DNA from 4 places in the Sporosarcina sp. SAFN-015 genome. Region 2 is predicted to be linked to each of the others. Evidence: predicted binding sites of a transcription regulator. Region 2 holds the regulator's gene; each other region holds the start of a gene.
The links. Region 2 encodes Rex, which represses fermentation and respiration genes when NADH is low (regulators of the CRP and FNR family bind a similar motif). Its sites were predicted from a motif close to TTGTGAAATATTTCACAA; they were not measured.
Positions count from the first base shown of each region.

Region 1: ric (iron-sulfur cluster repair di-iron protein) is a predicted target of Rex. The motif match lies at 2,283-2,300, and genes of this name have one in related genera.
Region 3: ACR65H_RS11730 (cytochrome C oxidase subunit II) is a predicted target of Rex. The motif match lies at 1,563-1,580, and genes of this name have one in related genera.
Region 4: ACR65H_RS02885 (TIGR04053 family radical SAM/SPASM domain-containing protein) is a predicted target of Rex. The motif match lies at 1,843-1,860, and genes of this name have one in related genera.

Region 1 is NZ_JBPFDR010000001.1:440,958-445,854, forward strand. It holds gene ACR65H_RS02005 (nitrate reductase subunit alpha) at 1-1,272, opposite strand, end outside; gene ric (iron-sulfur cluster repair di-iron protein) at 1,460-2,158, opposite strand; gene ACR65H_RS02015 (LytTR family transcriptional regulator DNA-binding domain-containing protein) at 2,408-3,424, shown strand; gene ACR65H_RS02020 (ABC transporter ATP-binding protein) at 3,671-4,519, shown strand; gene ACR65H_RS02025 (ABC transporter permease) at 4,516-4,897, shown strand, end outside.
Region 2 is NZ_JBPFDR010000011.1:3,476-8,372, reverse strand. It holds gene ACR65H_RS16565 (CPBP family intramembrane glutamic endopeptidase) at 1-595, shown strand, start outside; gene ACR65H_RS16560 (YIP1 family protein) at 633-1,265, opposite strand; gene tatC (twin-arginine translocase subunit TatC) at 1,391-2,185, opposite strand; gene ACR65H_RS16550 (twin-arginine translocase TatA/TatE family subunit) at 2,203-2,397, opposite strand; gene ACR65H_RS16545 (redox-sensing transcriptional repressor Rex) at 2,466-3,116, opposite strand; gene ACR65H_RS16540 (ABC-F family ATP-binding cassette domain-containing protein) at 3,243-4,897, shown strand, end outside.
Region 3 is NZ_JBPFDR010000006.1:48,797-53,693, forward strand. It holds gene ACR65H_RS11720 (cbb3-type cytochrome c oxidase subunit I) at 1-767, opposite strand, end outside; gene ACR65H_RS11725 (cytochrome c oxidase subunit II) at 857-1,324, opposite strand; gene ACR65H_RS11730 (cytochrome C oxidase subunit II) at 1,353-1,502, opposite strand; gene ACR65H_RS11735 (Crp/Fnr family transcriptional regulator) at 1,682-2,377, opposite strand; gene ACR65H_RS11740 (ABC transporter ATP-binding protein) at 2,518-3,450, opposite strand; gene ACR65H_RS11745 (ABC transporter ATP-binding protein) at 3,450-4,514, opposite strand; gene opp3C (oligopeptide ABC transporter permease) at 4,531-4,897, opposite strand, start outside.
Region 4 is NZ_JBPFDR010000001.1:603,651-608,547, forward strand. It holds gene ACR65H_RS02870 (ABC transporter permease) at 1-638, opposite strand, end outside; gene ACR65H_RS02875 (ABC transporter ATP-binding protein) at 635-1,537, opposite strand; gene ACR65H_RS02880 (PLD nuclease N-terminal domain-containing protein) at 1,534-1,734, opposite strand; gene ACR65H_RS02885 (TIGR04053 family radical SAM/SPASM domain-containing protein) at 1,955-3,091, shown strand; gene hemG (protoporphyrinogen oxidase) at 3,084-4,511, shown strand; gene ACR65H_RS02895 (EamA family transporter) at 4,578-4,897, shown strand, end outside.

The sequences.
Region 1 (4,897 bases), on a different contig from region 2:
GATTTCTCTCCATTCAGCGCCTTGGTCAAGTACAGATAACACCGGATCCACTTTCGTTCCATCTTCGTTTTCAAGGATCAGGTTCCATTTTGCATCTTTTTCCCAGCGTTGCCCCATTGTCCCGTTTGGAACGATGATTTCATTTTTCGCACCATCAATGATGACCGGCTTCCATTCGGCGTGTTCGCTCTCCTGTCCTAAATCGCTCGCACGTACGAAGCGCCCTGCTTTGTAAGCATTGTTATGCTCATCAAGCGTAATGAGGAATGGCATATCCGTATATTGCTTCGCATAATCGAGGAACATCGGTTCTTTCCGCTGTTCATAAAATTCATCCAAAATGACATGGGTCATCGCTTGAGCAACCGCTGCATCAGAGCCAGGGTTCGGCGCGATCCAGTCATCTGCATGGACGACGCTTTCCGCATAATCCGGTGCGACGGATACGGTTTTCGTCCCTTTATAACGGACTTCTGTCATGAAGTGCGCATCCGGCGTCCTCGTCAACGGAACGTTCGAGCCCCACATGATAATATAGCCGGCGTTGAACCAGTCGCTAGATTCCGGAACGTCTGTCTGCTCGCCCCAAATTTGCGGTGAAGATGGCGGAAGATCCGCATACCAATCGTAGAAGCTCAACATTTCCCCGCCTAACAGCGATAGGAAACGCGCGCCCGACGCATAGCTGACCATTGACATCGCAGGAATCGGCGTAAAGCCCGCAATACGGTCAGGTCCATATTTCTGGATAGTGTAAATCAATTGAGCGGCTATCAAGATTTTCGCATCGCGCCAATGGATTCTCACATGTCCGCCCTTGCCGCGCGCTTTCTTATATTCAGCAGTCTTCGCAGGGTCTTCCACGATACTTGCCCACGCCTTGATCGGATCTTTATGTTCTGAAAGCGCCCGGCTCCACATACGCCACAACTTCCCCCGTATGTATGGATATTTCACCCGCAACGGACTGTACTCGTACCATGAGAAGGATGCTCCCCGCGGACAACCCCTCGGCTCGAATTCAGGCATGTCGGGACCACATGAAGGATAATCGATCTGCTGGTTCTCCCACGTAATAATTCCGTTCTTCACAAACACTTTCCAGCTGCAGGAACCGGTACAGTTAACGCCATGCGTCGTGCGGACAACTTTGTCATGGGACCACCTTTGGCGATACATATTCTCCCAATCCCTGCTTTTCTCTTCGAGTACAGACCAGTTTCCAGAATAACGTTCAACCGGTTTGAAATACTTCATACTAAACTTGTTCATGGACATTGAATATTTTCACTCCTTTAATCAGAATGACGTGCAGATAGGGGAAATCGACATACCTACCTTTACCTTATACCCTTAATGTTATAGATTAATCGGAATAGTTCCATTAGGGTTTTCCCTATATCCGTCCAGGTAATCCACTAATTTAAAAAAAAAGCCGCCGTTTTGGCAGCTTTTTTAATTACAACGCTTTCGCAACTCGCTCAAACAAAACGTTATTCTCAAGATGCACATGTTCAAATGTATCTTTTTCAAGCTGCTCAAGCCTTGCATAAACGAGTCGATATGTTCCGCAAGCCCCTTCTGGAGGCGTAAAGTTGTCAGTAATTTCCCTTAGTTCATAAAGCAGGCGCCCCGCATTGTCATGCTCCGCTTCCAGCTCAGATACGTGAGTCTTCAATTGCTCTTTCACTTCGGCAGTCGGATTATTTAAAAACTCTAGAATAAGAGGGAAAACATTTTGATCTTCATCAAACGTGTGGTTCAGCAACTCTTCGCGCAACGCTTTGAAAATCTCTTGCACTCGCAGTAAATGCGGATGATTTTCACCATGCACCCGGGCTACCTTCGTAATATAAGGCGCAAGCATCGGCAGCTCCTCACGCAAGCTTTCATGATATTTCTCCTGAATATAGGCGATCAATGTCTTTTCCCCAAATGAAGAAGCTTCCATGCTCAGACGGTTTTCCCGTTTCTCTTCTATTGAATGGATGCTGTTTAAAACTTCTAAAGGATTCAAGTTCCGCTGCTCTGCCGCATCCTTCAATGGAATCTTTCCGCCGCAACAATAGTCGATGCGAAGACTTCTGAACAAGTCTGCGCTTTGAGGCAATGCCGTGACAATATCCGAGACGCGAGTATCGATGGTAAGTGAAGACATAATGAATTCCTCCCCGAATTTTCTTTTCGATTTACATGTTAATGAATGGACTGCGGAAGCGATATTAGGGAATTGCCTATTTCCCTTCCGTCTACTCCATCATAGATGACTCTTCGAGCCTAAGATGTGATGTATATCACAGTTTTACAGGTGTCATAAATTGTTCAAAAAGGTTAGAGGGTTCATTCACAATAGAAATAACTGGTATACTACTTTTAATAAATAGACTTTTAAAACGGGGGATTTTAGGTGTCACTTCAATTTATTAACGCGGAAAAGAGAATTCATGATTCTGTCGTTTTCCCTTCATTTGATTTATCAATCGACTTAGGAAAAGTCGTTGCCGTCTATTCGAGCGTCAATGTGCGCGAGCAGCTGATTGAGCTATTGCTTGAAAAATCCAAGCTATCGAACGGCGAAATACGTATTGGGGACAGCGGCATTTCAGAAAACAAAACAAAAATCGGTTTTTACTTTCTTCATGACGGACTATATGAACGTTTATCAGTGGAGGAAATGGTACGTTTCACAAAACAGCTTTATACATCAAATCAATCCATCGAGGACGCTATTCAGACTGCTCAATTGGATTCAAAACGCCGTGTAAAAATAAAGAACTTGTCCTTTTCGGAACGAAAACGAGTTCAACTTGCCCTTTTACTAATGCAAAACCCAACTATTTGCATTTTCGAGGAACCTGATCAAAATATTGATTTGGAATCAAAACGGATTTTCATTTCTGTTCTTCAAAAACTCAAACTAGACGGTCGCAGCGCATTCATTTTGACGGGAAATATGGAAAGCGCTGTAACAGCTGCCGACGAAATCTTCCGTTTGGATGAAAACGGACTGCATCCAGTACATACTGCAACGGATGAAGATAAAGAAATAGAAGATTCACCAACCGCGGCCGAATCGATCGTACCTGTCCGATTAGAAAAGATACCAACGAAGGTTAATGAAAAGATTGTTTTATTTGACCCACCTGAGATCGATTATATTGAAAGCAATGAAGGACAATCCTTTTTGCATATTAAAGGAGAAGCCTTCCCTTCTGTTTCTACGTTGAATGAATTAGAATCACGACTACTCCCATTCGGTTTCTTCCGTTGCCACCGTTCGTACATTGTAAATTTGCAGAAAGTGCGAGAAGTCATCACTTGGACGAGGAACAGCTATAGCCTTGTTTTGGATGATGCCGAAAAATCGACAATACCATTGTCAAAAACAAAGATGGTGGAGTTAAAAGAGATGCTTGGCATATAAATTTGTAGAAAATTGTATTATTTCCCCGGAAATATTTTGACAGTATCCGACGTTTCAGCTCGGGAAATACTCCGTTCATGACACGGAGCGGAAAATCCACATTTAAATACGGTTCACTCACGGTGGAATTTGCTCTACTCACCCTTTATTTCACTCTTTTCGTCCGAAATATAATGTGCTACATTCCGATTTCACTTATTCTGAAGGTGCAAATACGAAATGTACGAAACCGACAGGAGGATGGAAATGGAAAACATTATTGAGGTGAGCAGCTTAGCAAAAGTCTTTGCGAATCAAACAGCAATTGAAAGTGTCGACTTCCACGTTAAAAAGGGTGAAATTTTCGGCTTTCTCGGACCAAGCGGTTCAGGAAAAACGACAACGATTAAAATTTTAACCGGGCAATTAACACCTACTAGCGGGACCGCAAACGTTTTTGGGGAATCTGTGTCTCAGCTAAAGAAATCGGAGTACCGTAAGCGTTTCGGAGTACTTACAGATAATAGCAGCTTATATGGAAGGCTATCAATCTACGATAATTTGAAACTCTATTGCGATTTATATGATGTAGCCTACTCAAAAATCGATGAAGTGCTCGATACCGTTAATTTGAAAGAAGAGAAATCGAAAAAAGTTTCTTCCTTATCAAAAGGAATGACGCAGCGTGTGACACTTGCACGGGCTTTGATCCACGAACCCGAATTGCTGTTCCTCGATGAGCCGACCTCTGCCCTGGATCCGACAAATTCACTTCATATCCATGAGGGATTACGGGCGCTTAACGAAAAAGGAACAACGATATTTTTGACGACGCACGATATGCACGAGGCGGAAACATTATGTGACAGAGTCGCTTTCCTAAATAAAGGTAAAATCCAACTTTTGGATACGCCAGACAAATTAAAGAAGAGCTACTCGGATTCGACGATTACAGTGGAATTGACGAACGAAGAAAAAGTGATTTTACCTGCAGGTTCCGAAGGTGCTAAACAGCTATTCGAGTATATGAATAAGGATCAAATCGTAACAATCCATTCAAACGAACCGACTTTAGGGGATATTTTTGTGCAAGTGACAGGGAGGAAATTGGCATGATGATTTCATGGAAACGTGTAAACGCGATTTTGCAAAAAGACTTTAAAGATTTTTCAAGGAACTTGGCTGTATCTTCAGTTATCTTTTTCCCAATTATTTTAGGAGCATTTTATGGCCGTATGGGCGTTGAATCAATCGAAACTCATTTTTTGCTTATTAATATGGCGTTTGGAATGGTGGCGACATTTGTTCAATGTTGTTTGATCGCTGAAGAAAAGGAGAAGAACACATTGCGCGGACTGATGCTTTCGCCTGCAAGTACGACTGAGATTCTTGGCGGGAAAAGCTTGCTGACATTTATTATGACGATGGTTGTCGTCTTTTTCACTATGTTCTTGGCGGAATATAAACCTATCAACATTGCTGTAATAGCTGTGG
Region 2 (4,897 bases):
CTGGGCGCTTTTCCTCACAAATCTGATCGCAGCCCCTTTAATCCTGTTCATGACAACGCGCAACAAGCGATTTTGGGATATCTTTAAAAAAGGGAAGAAAGCGACACCTTGGATGACAGTACTATGGGGTGTCCTAGGATTTTTCATGGCGATGGCTGGACAAATGCTTGCTAGCATTATCGAAGTGGCGCTCGGCATCATGCCCGGCTCTGAAAACACAACCTTGCTGAGCGACATTGCCAAACTGTCGCCGATCATTATCTTTTCCATCGTCATCTTTGCACCTCTATTAGAGGAGATTGTATTCAGAAGGGTACTATTCGGCGGCATTTATGCAAAATCGAATTTCTGGATTGCAGCCATTTTGAGTGGAGTCATTTTCGCAGTTGTCCACGGCGAGCTTGAGCATACATTGGTCTATATGGCGCCGGGAATGGTATTTGCGTTTATTTATTATTACACGAAGCGCATTTGGGCTCCGATGATTGCCCACTTTCTCATGAACAGCTTCGTCATGGTCGTTCAACTGAATTACGAAAAGCTCGAGCAGTGGCAAAAAAATCTTCAGCAAACGTTCATCTTTTTCCAACAATGAAAAACGACTTCCCGTTTAAAGGAAGTCGTTTTTCATTTCACCCAAGTGTTGCAATTAATGAAAAGATGATAGCCCCAAAAATAAGCATAATCATTAACATAATGACGAAAACGATGCCAAAGATGATTGCCACTACACCAAGACCGCGCCAAGCAGAGAATCCATGGACGAGACCGATTCCTTTACAGGCGATGACTGTTCCGAATATGCCAACTCCAATGATAATAAGATTCTGCAAGAAATAAATTCCGAGCGGCAAATTCGTAATTCCGAAATTATCGGTCGGCACCTCAAATAGACGAGACCCGTACACCGCAATAAGCAGGAAGTTCATCGGAGCGAGCCAGATCGTCGGAATCGCAGGCGCGGGAGTGATTTTAAGCATATCGGAGAACTTCCCTTTCCCGCCTAGCCATTTTCCGACCCACGTATAAAGTCCAGCATTGATCACCCAACCGATAAGCGCAAAACCGTACGTCATGATGATGGATAAAATAATGATGAATGCTAACGGCATGCCACCAAAAATGCCAGTCGTCGCCATCGCGATTGAGCCGCCGCTGATCGAGCTTAGCAGAAAAATGAGAAAGCCATATCCCGCCGACTTTTTCTCCAGCATATATTGCAGCGTTTTCGTCGGCTGGCTCCAAATGGATAGTAATGGATTCATGTATATCCCCCTTTACTTCTTATGTATATGAAATCTCTACAAGTCCTATCATACGGGAATCCTTTTGGGATTTCATTACAAAAATCCCGCTCCCCCAATAATAACGCGGGAAGCGGGACACTACTTTATTTTTCTAAATTCCCCATCACTTCATCGATTTGGCGTTGCTGCTCTGCCTTTATTTCTTCCAGCTTCCGCTTCTCCTCCGCCTTCAGGAATTTTCGATACCCGACGCGGCAGATGATGATGCTAATTTCATAAAGTGCAAATAACGGGACGGTTACTAATAAATGCGACATAATATCCGGCGGTGTGATGAACGCCGCAATGATAAACAGGACAAAATATGCTACCTTCCGGATTTTCACTAACTTATTCGGGTTCAATATGCCGAGCCGCGATAGGAATAAAAGGACGATCGGCAACTGAAAGACGATTCCGAACGGGATCAGTATTTGAAACAGGAACGTAAAATATTCATTAATGCCGACCGTCTGTGTAATCCCAAGCTCTCCCGATAATTCCTTCATGAAGTTCATGACGAATGGCACGAGAACGAAGTAGGAAAAACCAATCCCTACAAGCAATAGGATAAACGCGAACGGGATATAGCTTAACGTCACTCTCCGCTCCGTCTCGTGAAGTCCCGGCGATATGAACGACCAGAACTGATACATGATGACCGGTGAAATGAGCACCACTGCTAAAAAGATGATGACTTTCAAGTACAGGGCAATCGGATCCACAACATTGAATGCGTGAAATTCCTCATACCCGGCTTCTGCTTGCAAAAGCTTAATGATCGGCTTCGCAATGAAAAAGCTGCCGATTACTGCAATAACAAAGAAAACGACGATTACCATCAGTCGTTTTCTAATTTCATCTATATGTTCAATGACTGTTAAATTTTTTTCTTTCATCGGACAGACATCCTTACTTATTGCACATCATTTTTCTTATCTTCCACTTTTTTGACTGTGTCATCATCATCGGCTGCAAGACCTTTTGTCGCGTTTTTAAATTCACGCAATGAAGAGCCAAATGCCTTTCCGATTTCCGGTAACTTCTTCGGTCCAAAAATGAGCAATGCAATGACAGCGATTATAAGTAGACTTCCTACACCTGGAGCCATTTCGGACACCTCCTTCATATATAATCCATCTTACATGAAAACAGCTTGTATTACTATTGACAATGCCTTTATATTTGTGAATCTTTTTCGTCATTTTTTATGAAATAAATCATTGTCTGCAGCTCCACCGACAAATCGATCGTATGAACACGCATCCAGTCGGGTGCTGCCAGCCGGACCGGTGTGAAATTGAGAATTCCTTTCACGCCGATAGCCGCCATCCGATCGGCGATTTCTTGCGCCGCCCTTGTCGGAACAGTTAAGATGACGAGTTGAATGCCTAACTCTTTAATTTTCTCTTCCATCATATCCGGATGGAACACCGGGATATTGCTGACCATCTTCCCTTCCTTTGGTGCTTTCGGGTCGAATGCGACAACAATTCTCGTATTATGGTTCTTTTGAAAATTGTATTTCAAGAATGCATTCCCTAAGCTTCCAACGCCGATCAACGCGACATCCGTCTCTTCGTCTTGATCCAACGCCCTTCGGAAGAATAGAAGGAGGTCGTTCACGTCATAGCCGTAGCCTTTGCGCCCGAGCGCCCCGAAATGGGAGAAATCACGGCGAATTGTAGCAGCATCGACTTTCATTGCCTCGCTCAATTCACTGGAAGAGACGCGTTTCTTACCCGCATTCGCGAAATTTTGCAGAAATCTATAATATAAAGGAAGGCGTTTTGACGTCGCCTGTGGAACTCTCTGAGTCGTATCAGCCATAGCTTACCTCCTATACGTGCAAATGGACCTTTTTTTATCGTACTCTAGATACGTGCTGATGTAAAGCCAACCATTGCACCGACAGGCCCATTCGATTACACTAAAAGTGGAATAGAGGTGTGCTGAATGATCGTATTACAAGTGAATGGAATTACGAAATCCTTTTCTGGAACTGATATATTGAAAAACGTCCGCCTCGAAGTGCAGCACCGTGACCGGGTTGCGCTCGTCGGACGGAATGGCGCCGGCAAATCGACATTATTAAAAATCATTGCGGGAGAAATGTCCGCTGACTCCGGCGACTTAATCATGCCGAAAGACGTACAAGTCGGCTATCTCGAACAACATGCGGGAATTGATTCTTCCCTTACAATTTGGGAAGAGATGCTGACCGTTTTTGGACCGTTGCTTGAAATGGAAAAGCGGCTCCGTGGACTAGAAACACAAATGGCGGATCCTTCCGTTTACGAGAACCAGCAAGAATATGAGCGTGTCATGAAAGATTATGACACGTTGCAAATCGAATTCAAGGATTCGGGCGGGTATCAATACGAATCTGATATGCGTTCGGTTCTTCACGGAATGCGATTTTATCCTGAAGACTACGAGAAGCAAGTCAATCTGTTGTCCGGAGGGCAAAAAACGCGGCTGGCGCTTGCGAAAATGCTGCTTAGCAAACCGGATCTGCTCATATTGGACGAGCCGACGAACCATTTGGATATCGAGACATTAGGCTGGCTTGAAAAATACCTCGTCTCCTATGAAGGCGCGATCCTCATTGTTTCCCATGACCGCTATTTCCTCGACCAGATCGTGACGATCACGTATGAAGTGTCGAGGAAGAAAGTGACGAAGTACGTCGGCAACTATAGCGCCTATTTAGTTGAGAAGGCGAAGAACTATGAACGCGATAAGAAGTTGTACGAACGCGAGACGAGTGAAAAAGCGAAACTTGAGGACTTCATCCAGCGGAATATCGCCCGTGCTTCGACTTCCAAAATGGCGAAAAGCCGGCGGAAGCTGCTCGAACGAACGGATTGGATGGACGCGCCTGATGGGGATGAAAAGTCTGCAAGCTTCTCGTTCTCCATCGAACGGCCAAGCGGCAACGATGTGCTCACATTGGACAATATCGCTGTCGGCTATAACGGCCAAGCCGTTTCTGAGCATATTAATATGCATGCATACAAAGGGGACCGGATCGCGATCATCGGACCGAACGGGATCGGAAAGTCGACGCTTCTGAAGACGATCGTCAAAAGACAGGAGCCGATCGACGGAACGATCCGCTACGGAACAAATGTCCAATTCGGGTATTATGACCAGAATCAAGCGACGATCCTCGGTACGGGGACAGTCCTTCAAGAGCTGTGGGATGAGTGGCCGATGATGAATGAAAAGGACGTCCGCTCCGTACTCGGACGCTTCCTGTTCACGGGTGAAGACGTCGAGAAGCCTGTCGCTTCATTGTCCGGCGGCGAGAAAGCACGTCTTTCATTAGCGAAGCTCATGCTTCAAAAATCGAACACACTCGTGCTTGACGAACCGACAAACCATCTTGACCTCGACAGCAAGGAAGTGCTGGAAAATGCGTTAGACGACTTTCCGGGAACAATCCTCTTCGTCTCCCATGACCGTTATTTCATTAATCGGATCGCGACGAAAGTGATTGACGTCGGTCCTTCCGGTGTCACAGAGTATCTTGGTGATTATGATTACTTCGTTGAAAAGAAAAATGAGCTGGAAGAGTTGAAAGCCGACAATAGCAATTCGGAACAGCC
Region 3 (4,897 bases), on a different contig from region 2:
AACAAAATGACGACTACCCTTGTCAATGTATCGCTAAATCTACGTCCTCCGATAATTTTAGGAACGACTACATACCATGCTGATACAGCTGTCAAATACCATATGTTCACTAATGTATGGCCGAAAGACCAGAATAGCGTGCGGCTAAGCAAGACATTGATCGTAGCTTTCCAACCGAAAGACCATGCAATTAACGTCAACACTTCAATGGTGACACCGATACTTCCGAAAAACAATAAAACAAATACACCTGTTGCAAAGAATGCGAGAATTGGAATATGCTTTCCTGGATTCTGTTTACGCCATTTTGCTACGCTTATGAAAGCTCCGAAAGCGCACATCCATACTCCGATGACGATTAGTGCTAGACCAATATAAAAATAGGGTGACGCTGCCATAGGTGGATAAAATGTATACAAGACGGATGCTTTATTCATAAGTATTGGAATAACTGCTACGACAAGACCAATCACTTTCAGCCAAAAGCCGATCCATGCCACTTTTCTCACTTTTGATGATAAACCGCCTAATGTGTGAGACAAACCTGCATAGAAATAGCCGATCGTAAAGAAAGCCGTTAATACAAGTACGAGCAATACACCATGAGTGGTCAAAACTTGATAATAATTGAACCAGTGTGGCAGCTGCATGAGGCCGGCTCTTTCCAAACCTTGCAGCAGCCCTAATGCACCACCGATTAGCAAAGCGATAAAAGCTACACTCATATATGATTTTGTCAATTTGGCATCTTCTGGTCCAATTCCCATCACTTTATTTGATGTATCCTTAAAAACGGTTTTTAATTTCTTTTCTTTTTGATGCACATTTACTGCAGTATTCAAGGAAATTCCCTCCTTTATTTCACCGTTATAGTCGTACTCATATGCTGATGTCCTGCGCCGCAATACTCATTGCATAACACGAGATATTCCCCAGGTTTATCGAATGTTTGCGTCGCTTTTTGAATATGGCCAGGCATCACCATCGCGTTCAAGTTTGTGTTAGCAACTTGGAAACCGTGTACTACATCCTTCGATGTCATGATGAAAGTGACAGTTGAACCAGCCGGAATTTCAATATTCCCCGGATTGAAGTTGAAGACTTCCAAAGTCATGACTACTTCATATTCTTTGTCGCCGGTCTTATAAACGCCTGGCTTATCAAACGGTGCAGTTTCATTCACCTTTTGCGGGTCAATTGTCTCTTTATGGCTCGGTGGCCCCATCCCAAAAGCAAATGTTTGATAACCCGTAATAAGCATGAAAATGACAAGCATCCCACCGCTCAATAGTAACCAGATCTCTTCATAGCGATTCATTTTCATCTTTCTTCCTCCTAATCTCTATCGTGTATTAGTAGCGGTACATATAAATGGCGAATAGCAATACCCACATTACCAGGATGACAAGTCCGACGATGCCTACTGATACCATTGTTCCTTTTACGGTATTTTCATCTTCTTGTTCTTGCTTATTTTTAAGCGGTGCTTCATGCAAATTCATTTCGTAACACCTCCATTGCTTTATTGTTGTTTTTATAATAGTTGATAATAGTTCTCAATAATGTGATGTACATCACATTAACGAGATTGAAAGTGACAAACCTATGACATTGATTCCAACAAAAAAGCCATTTTGCAACTACGCGATCGTAGTTTGCAAAATGGCTATCATGTAATGATTCAAGTAAAATTGAGCAATTCATCTTTCAGCATTTCTGGGCGTATCAAATATTCCCCTTCTTCCAATCGCAACGCATCATCTTTGCGCAGCTGTGAAATCATCCGGTTGACTGACTCTCTTGAAGTGCCGATCATATTGGCAAGATCTGCATTTTTAAAGCGAGTATTCAACTTCACCCAACCTTCCTTCCCTATGACAGATCCATGTGTTTCACAAAGCCTAAGCAATAATAACAAGATCCGTTCATTCGCACTGCGCAATGCAAGCTCCTCCAGCCTTTGCTGCAAATTGACGATTTGATCGCCAAGCATTCTGAAAAGCTTGATGGACAAAGAAGGATTCGACATAAGAACCTGTTCGAAATCTTTGATAGCAATCGAAAAGACTTCACTATCCTCAATCGCTTGTGCATGAGCTGGATAGTGACCTTGACGGAAGAAACCGACATGTGGAAACAAGTCCCCGTGCTGTTTAAAATGCAGGACTTGTTCTTTGCCCGCCTGGTCGTTCCTGTATATTTTAATCTTCCCTGCCGTTGCGATAAATACATGGGTGATCGGATCACCTTGCAAAAATAAAATAGTTCTATCGGTAAGCTTCCTACGATACATAATTGAAAGAAAAGGCTTCAATTCTTGGTCGGATAAGTCTTTAAAAAACATTGCACTTTTCAGAAGTTCAATTTCCGAGTCCATTTTATCTCTCCTTCGAATGAAACATAACTCTCCAAATAAAATAGTTGCTTATATTATAACATTCTATCGCAAGATATCGGCTTAGAAACAGAAAACCGCCATGACATCGTAATGATTGATGTCATGGCGGTAGAAATTGATTAGTTGACTTGTGCTTTCATTTCGTTGAACTCTTTATCAGAACAGAGAACGAAATGACCTGGTGTCACTTCACGGAATTCCACTTTTTCATCTGGTCCGTAATTATGTTTTTTAGGATCATACGCTTGTCTTACGCGTGTCCGTTCATAAATCGGATCTGGAAGTGGAATTGCAGATAATAATGATTTTGTATAAGGATGAAGAGGATTTTTATATAATTCATCTGCAGGAGCCATCTCAACGAGTTTCCCAAAATACATAACGCCAATACGGTCTGAAATATATTTCACCATTGATAAGTCATGCGCGATGAATAAATACGTCAATCCTTTTTCCTTTTGCAGCTCTTTCAAGAGGTTGACGACTTGTGCTTGAATAGATACATCTAGTGCGGAAATCGGTTCGTCAGCAATAATGAACTCAGGGTTGACGGCAAGTGCTCGGGCGATCCCGATCCGTTGCCGCTGTCCTCCGGAGAACTCATGCGGATAACGATCAGCATGCTCTTTATTCAATCCGACTGTTTCCAGCAGCTCGACAACTTTTTGTTTCCGTTCTTTCGGATTTTTAACCAGTCCATGGACATCCAATCCTTCAGCAATGATGTCAAGAACTTTCATCCGTGGATTTAACGATGCATATGGATCTTGGAAAATCATCTGCATCTTCTGATTCAAATCCTTCATTTCGGATTTCGATTTATTCGCATGCACACTGACTCCGTCGTAAAGGACTTCGCCGTCAGTTGCGTCATATAGTCGGATGATTGTCCTACCGGTCGTCGATTTACCGCAACCGGATTCACCGACTAGCCCGAATGTCTCCCCACGATAAATATCAAAGCTAATATTATCAATTGCACGGACTTCGGATGGCTTGCCAGCATTAAAATATTGTTTCAAGTTTTTTACTTCTAGTAATTTCTCTGCCATCAAGCATCACCTCTATTCGCTTGCTCAAAATATTTGCTTCCACGGAAAGTCTTCATCCGGTCGATGATCGCTTTCGGCGGTTCAACTTCTGGAGCATTCGGATGCAACAACCAGGTTGCAGCATAATGCGTATCACTCACTTTAAACATTGGTGGTGCTTGCTCCAAATCAATTTTTAAAGCATACTCACTTCTTGGTGCGAAAGCGTCTCCAAGAGGTGGATTCAACAAATCTGGCGGAGTGCCAGGAATCGCATACAGCTTCTCTTCTGTCAAATCCATAGACGGCATCGAGCTGAGAAGCCCCCATGTATATGGATGTTGCGGGTTATAGAAAATTTCATCAACCGTACCTACTTCTACAATCCGCCCACCATACATGACAGCAACCCGATCTGCGACATTCGCAACGACGCCTAAATCATGTGTAATGAAGATGATCGACGTATCGACTTTTTTCTGTATATCCTTCATCAATTCGAGAATTTGAGCTTGAATCGTAACATCAAGGGCAGTTGTCGGTTCGTCGGCAATCAAGACTTTCGGATTACAAGCGAGCGCTATCGCAATAACAATCCGCTGTCTTTGGCCACCGGAAAATTGGTGAGGATACATTTTAAAGCGGTTTTCCGCGTTCGGAATCCCTACCATTTTCAAGAGCTCAATTCCTACTTCTCTTGCTTTAGCTTTACTAACTTTTTGGTGTTTTAAAATCGGCTCCATTACTTGCTTGCCAATTGTCATTGTCGGGTTCAATGATGTCATTGGATCTTGGAAAATCATTGAAATTTCTTTCCCTCTGATTTTTTGCATCTGTTTATCAGAAAGTTTCGTAAGGTCATTTCCGTTAAATAGTATTTCACCATTTTTAAATTCAGAACTTGATTCTGGCAATAGACGCATAATCGATTTTGTCGTAACCGATTTCCCGGATCCTGACTCACCGACAATTGCTAGCGTCTCTCCTTTGTTCAAATCAAAACTGACTCCTCGGATTGCTTTCACTTCACCGGCAAATGTGTGGAAGGAAAGCTCCAAGTCTTTTACTTGCAATATTTTTTCCATATTGGCTTTCCTCCTATCAATCTTTCATTTTCGGATCCAGCGCATCGCGCAGTCCGTCGCCGATCAAGTTAAATGCAATCATCAAGACACTGATGATCACAGCCGGGAACAATAGGAAATACGGCTGATGCTCCATCACTTTGTATCCATCATTGATCAGCGTACCTAATGAAGCGGCAGGCGGTTGCAGCCCAAGTCCGATAAAGCTCAAGAACGCCTCAAAGAAAATAGCAGTTGGAATCGTGAACATCGTATTAATAATGATAATCCCCATGATGTTCGGCAATAAATGCTTACCGATGATTCGCTTATCACTCGCGCCAAGCGTCCGTGAAGCAAGTACGAATTCCTGTCCTCTATATTTCAAGATTTGAGCACGTACA
Region 4 (4,897 bases), on a different contig from region 2:
CTCAACTTCCAAGGAGTCACTGTCCAATATGCGCCGACGACTCCGTCGATGATTTGGAAAACGAGCAGGACTAAGATAGATAGCCCGGCAACCCCTCCCGTAGACGTCCAAGCACTGAATGCAAGAACGACTGTCACAGCGAAAACCAACCACAAACTATATGTCCCTAAAAACGTAAAGACTTCCCCTGCCGACACTGAATTGAATAAAATTTGAATATAGTACCACGCCGCGAAAAAACCTAACCAAACGCTAGCTAATACAATTGCATTGACGACTACCCATTTACTAAGGAAATATTGTCCAAACGACATTGGACGCACGTATAGAAGCGTTGCCGTACCGGATTTTCGCTCACCTGAAATGGAACCCATGAAAGCGAGGATGATAACAAGGATGCCGATCGTCTGGTATTGGCTCATCAATGAGACGAAAATATCTTCCCCTCGGAATTCCGGCCATGCAAAATTTGTCCCTTCCGGCAAGTTGCCGACACTCTTCATAATTTCAGGAAGGAAATGATTCGTGATCGGCTCGAGCACTCCAAAGATGACAAACACGATTGGAATCCAATACAGCTTGAAATTACGGACATTTTCACGCCATTCCTTGCGTAGCAATACATTGAAGCTGCTCATTCCCCCATCACCACTTTCATGAAGATTTCTTCCAAGCTTGCCGTTTGCAATTCCACCTTCCGAATATGAAGGGTTTCTGCATGCAGTAATGCGATAACTTCAGACGTACCTATCTCTTCCTTCAAAGCATCAATGGACACTTGCTTCTTTTCCGCTTTAACTTTCCATGGTGACAATGCAGTAAACCGTTCTGCTTCTTCGACTGATCCAAACTCGATAAGAATACGTGGGTTGGCGTATTTCTCTCGGATGGAATCCAGCGATCCATTTTCGACAAGGACACCTTTCCGAAGGAATAGCAGCTGGTCTGTCATTTCTTCTGCATCGTTCAAAATATGGGTTGAGTATAAAATTGTCGTTTTCTGTTGGAGTTCCTTCAACAAGTTCATCACTTGCCTTCGTCCAACAGGGTCAAGAGCTGATACTGGCTCATCTAACAGGAGCAGCTCAGGTCCATGGACAATCGCCTGTGCCAATCCAAGCCGTTGCTTCATCCCTCCAGAAAACGTTCCAGTTCTTTTCTTCATAGCATCTCCAAGGCCGACAAACTCGAGCGTCTTCTTCGCTTCCGCCAATGCTTGCCTTTTTTCAACTCCGCTCAACACGGCAGCCATCTCCGTGAATTCCAGGGCAGTCAACCAAGGAAAGAACTTTGGATATTGAGGTAGGTAGCCGATGGAAGACCGTATATCCGACTTCGTCTGCCCCCTGAATAAAATCGAACCACTTGTTGGCGTAACAAGTCCAGCAAGCATGGAAAGCGTCGTCGTCTTTCCCGCCCCATTCGGACCGATCAATGCTGTTGAAGTTCCTGCCTCCAATTCGAATGAAATCGATTCTGCAGCTTTATGACTTCCATATATCTTTGTTAGATCATTCACTTGCAGCAATTGCGTCATTCTTGCCGCCTCCCAAAAATGAAGTACAAAATTGATCCGATAATGTTCCCTAGCAATATAATGAAAATCCACATGATGAACGGTCCATTCGTCCGCCGATGCCTTATGACATCAACTAGAGCGACAACCATCAAGATCAATTGAAGTACAAGTATCGGCAAAATAAGATTCCAAGGTATGTTTTCAAGCTCAGACATGAATGTCACAACCTCTCCCTTTGTTATACACTAAGTATAACACCACTGTTATACATTGTACATAACAAAATCCGATTATTTTTTGAAGATCCCGTTTTGACTAACTAGATGTGACGAATATCACAGCAAGCCGTGTTCCCTTCTCTTATGATGGTGGGGAAAGAAATCCTTCTCATCTTATGAATCAAAAAGTCACAACTATAAAATAGGAGTGCTATTTATGAACCTTTTATTCAAGGATCGAAAAATTCAACATGGAAGGGACTATAATAAGTATCCTTTCATCGTCATTTGGGAAGTGACTCGTGCTTGCGCCTTAAAATGCTTGCATTGCCGTGCTGAAGCACAATACAAACCAAATCCATGGCAATTGTCGTTTGAAGAGGGGAAAAAGCTGATTGATGAAATCGCATTAATGGATAATCCGTTATTTGTGTTTACTGGCGGCGATCCTTTAATGAGACCTGACTTGTTTGAACTCGCCAAGTATGCAATCGAAGAAAAAAACCTTCCAGTATCGATGACGCCTAGCGCCACACCAAAAGTGACACGTGAAGCAATTCGTAAAGCGAAGGAGGTCGGATTATCGCGCTGGGCTTTCAGTTTGGACGGCTCCTGCGCAGAGATCCATGATCATTTCCGGGGAACAAAAGGTTCCTTTGATCGGACGATGAAAGGAATCGAGTATTTAAAAGAACTGAATATCCCGATACAAGTGAATACAACAATCTCTAATTACAATCTTCATGATCTCGAAGCAATTGCCGAAAAAGTGAAAGATATGGGAGCTGTTCTTTGGAGTACATTTTTCCTCGTACCGACAGGCCGAGGCCAAGAAAAAGATATGATCAGTGCTGATGAACATGAGAAGGTGATGAAATGGTTGTATCAAATACAACAAACAATGCCTTATGGAGTAAAAACGACCGAGGCTCCGCACTACCGGCGCGTATTCCTACAGGAAGAACAAAATGCAGAAAGTAAAATGGATGAGCGGGAACTAAAAAGGAAGGATGTATTGGGCAGAGCACCAAAACCTGTAAATGATGGAGATGGATTCGTCTTTATCAGCCATATCGGTGAAGTTTATCCAAGCGGCTTTTTACCCGTTTCTTGTGGAAATATTCGCGAGCAGTCACTCACAAATATCTATCAAAACTCTCCGATCATGCGGGAATTACGCGACAAATCTCTCTTGAAGGGCAAGTGCGGCGTTTGTGAATTCAATAAAGTGTGCGGGGGATCGAGGTCTCGAGCATATGCAATGACAGGTGATTACTTAGATAGCGACCCTTCTTGTTCCTATATTCCAAAAGCTCTTCGAGAAAATGAGCCTGAGGTGACAACATATGAATAATGGTCAAAAACATATTGTTGTCCTTGGCGGCGGAATTACAGGGCTAAGTGCCGCCTACTACGCTAGGAAATTGTCGGAGGAACGGAATACCCCGCTAACAATTCATATTATCGAAAAAAGCGGCGTATTGGGGGGAAGAATTCAAACAGTTAAAAAGGATGGCTTCATTATCGAAAAGGGGCCAGATTCTTTTTTATCCCGGAAACTACCAATCATTGAGTTGTCCAGAGAGCTTGGACTGGAGAATGAACTCGTCGGTACAAACCCCAAAGCTAGAGCTAATTATATATATTTGAACAAAAAGCTTCACCCTATGCCATTGGGACTCGTACTTGGAATCCCTACAAAGTTGACTCCATTTTTAAAAACTGGACTCATATCCCCCATGGGAAAAGCACGTGCCGCCATGGACATATTCATGCCAAGAAAAACGGGATCGGAAGATGAATCACTCGGACATTTTGTTGAACGACGTCTAGGGAAGGAAGTGCTGGAACATATTACAGAACCACTGCTTGGTGGAATTTATTCCGGGAATGCCCGAAAGATCAGTACGAAAGCCACATTTCCACACTTCTTGGCACTCGAACGCAAATATGGCAGTTTAATAAAAGGAATGCTGAAGGGTAAACAACCCTCCGGTGAAAGCCATCAATATCCCGAGATAGCAAAAAAAAGCATGTTCTTGACATATAGACACGGGATGCAATCGCTTATTAACCGATTGATAGAAACGATGAAGGACATTCATATGCTGACGGATTGCAGTGTCGAATCTATTTCAGCAACGAATCGCCAATATGACGTTCAACTAAGTACAGGAGAATCAATACGAGCAGACGGTCTCATCATGGCCGTTCCCTCTTCGGAGGCAGCAAAGCTGCTGCGGAACGAGCCGGGCACTACGTGGCTGCATAAGATCAACTACGTATCCGTTGCTAATATCGCAATCGCATATGACGCATCCACAATCCCTTATCCGCTCAACGGAACCGGATTTGTCATCCCCCGCAAAGAAGGAAAAGATCTCACTGCGTGTACATGGACCTCCTCGAAGTGGAGCCATTCCGCGCCGAAGGATAAAGTACTGCTGCGCTGTTACGTCGGAAATGAACAAGCGCAAGATTGGGTTGACTTGACGGACGATCAGTTGTTGCAAAAAGTCCAGTCCGATTTGAAAGAAATTATGGGCATTACCGCGAAACCGCTCTTTCATGAAGTGACAAGAGCCGTTAAAGCCATGCCGCAGTATCCCGTAAATCATGTCGAGGAGCTTGCAGCCGTTCGACAAGCATTGCAACGTACGATGCCAGGCGTTTTTCTTTGCGGAGCTGGTTATGAAGGTGTCGGGGTCCCGGATTGTATACTGCAAGGAAAACAGGTGGCAGGTGACGTATTGGATTATTTGAAATTCATATGAAATGTGTCTGTCCCCCCTGTTATTTCCTGTCCATGTTATACTATTGCGTGGACTGGAGGATGTATGATGAAACCTTGGATGTATCCGCTGTTCGTTATTCTTGGAGCGTGCAGTTATGGAATTCTTTCTACGATCATTAAATTGGCCATTGCGGATGGGTATACAGCACCCCAGGCCGTGACAAGCCAATACTATAGCGGCTTTCTATTAGCCGCACTCATTTATCTTGTTGTCCGTCGAAAGCTTCCAAAGTTCGGCGGTGGTTTTACGCTTGTAATTGCCGGTACACTAACAGCAATCACAGGAACAGTTTATGGGAAAGCCGTCAGTTTAATGCCCGCTTCCCTCGCTGTCGTCATGCTTTTCCAATTCACTTGGATTGGCAT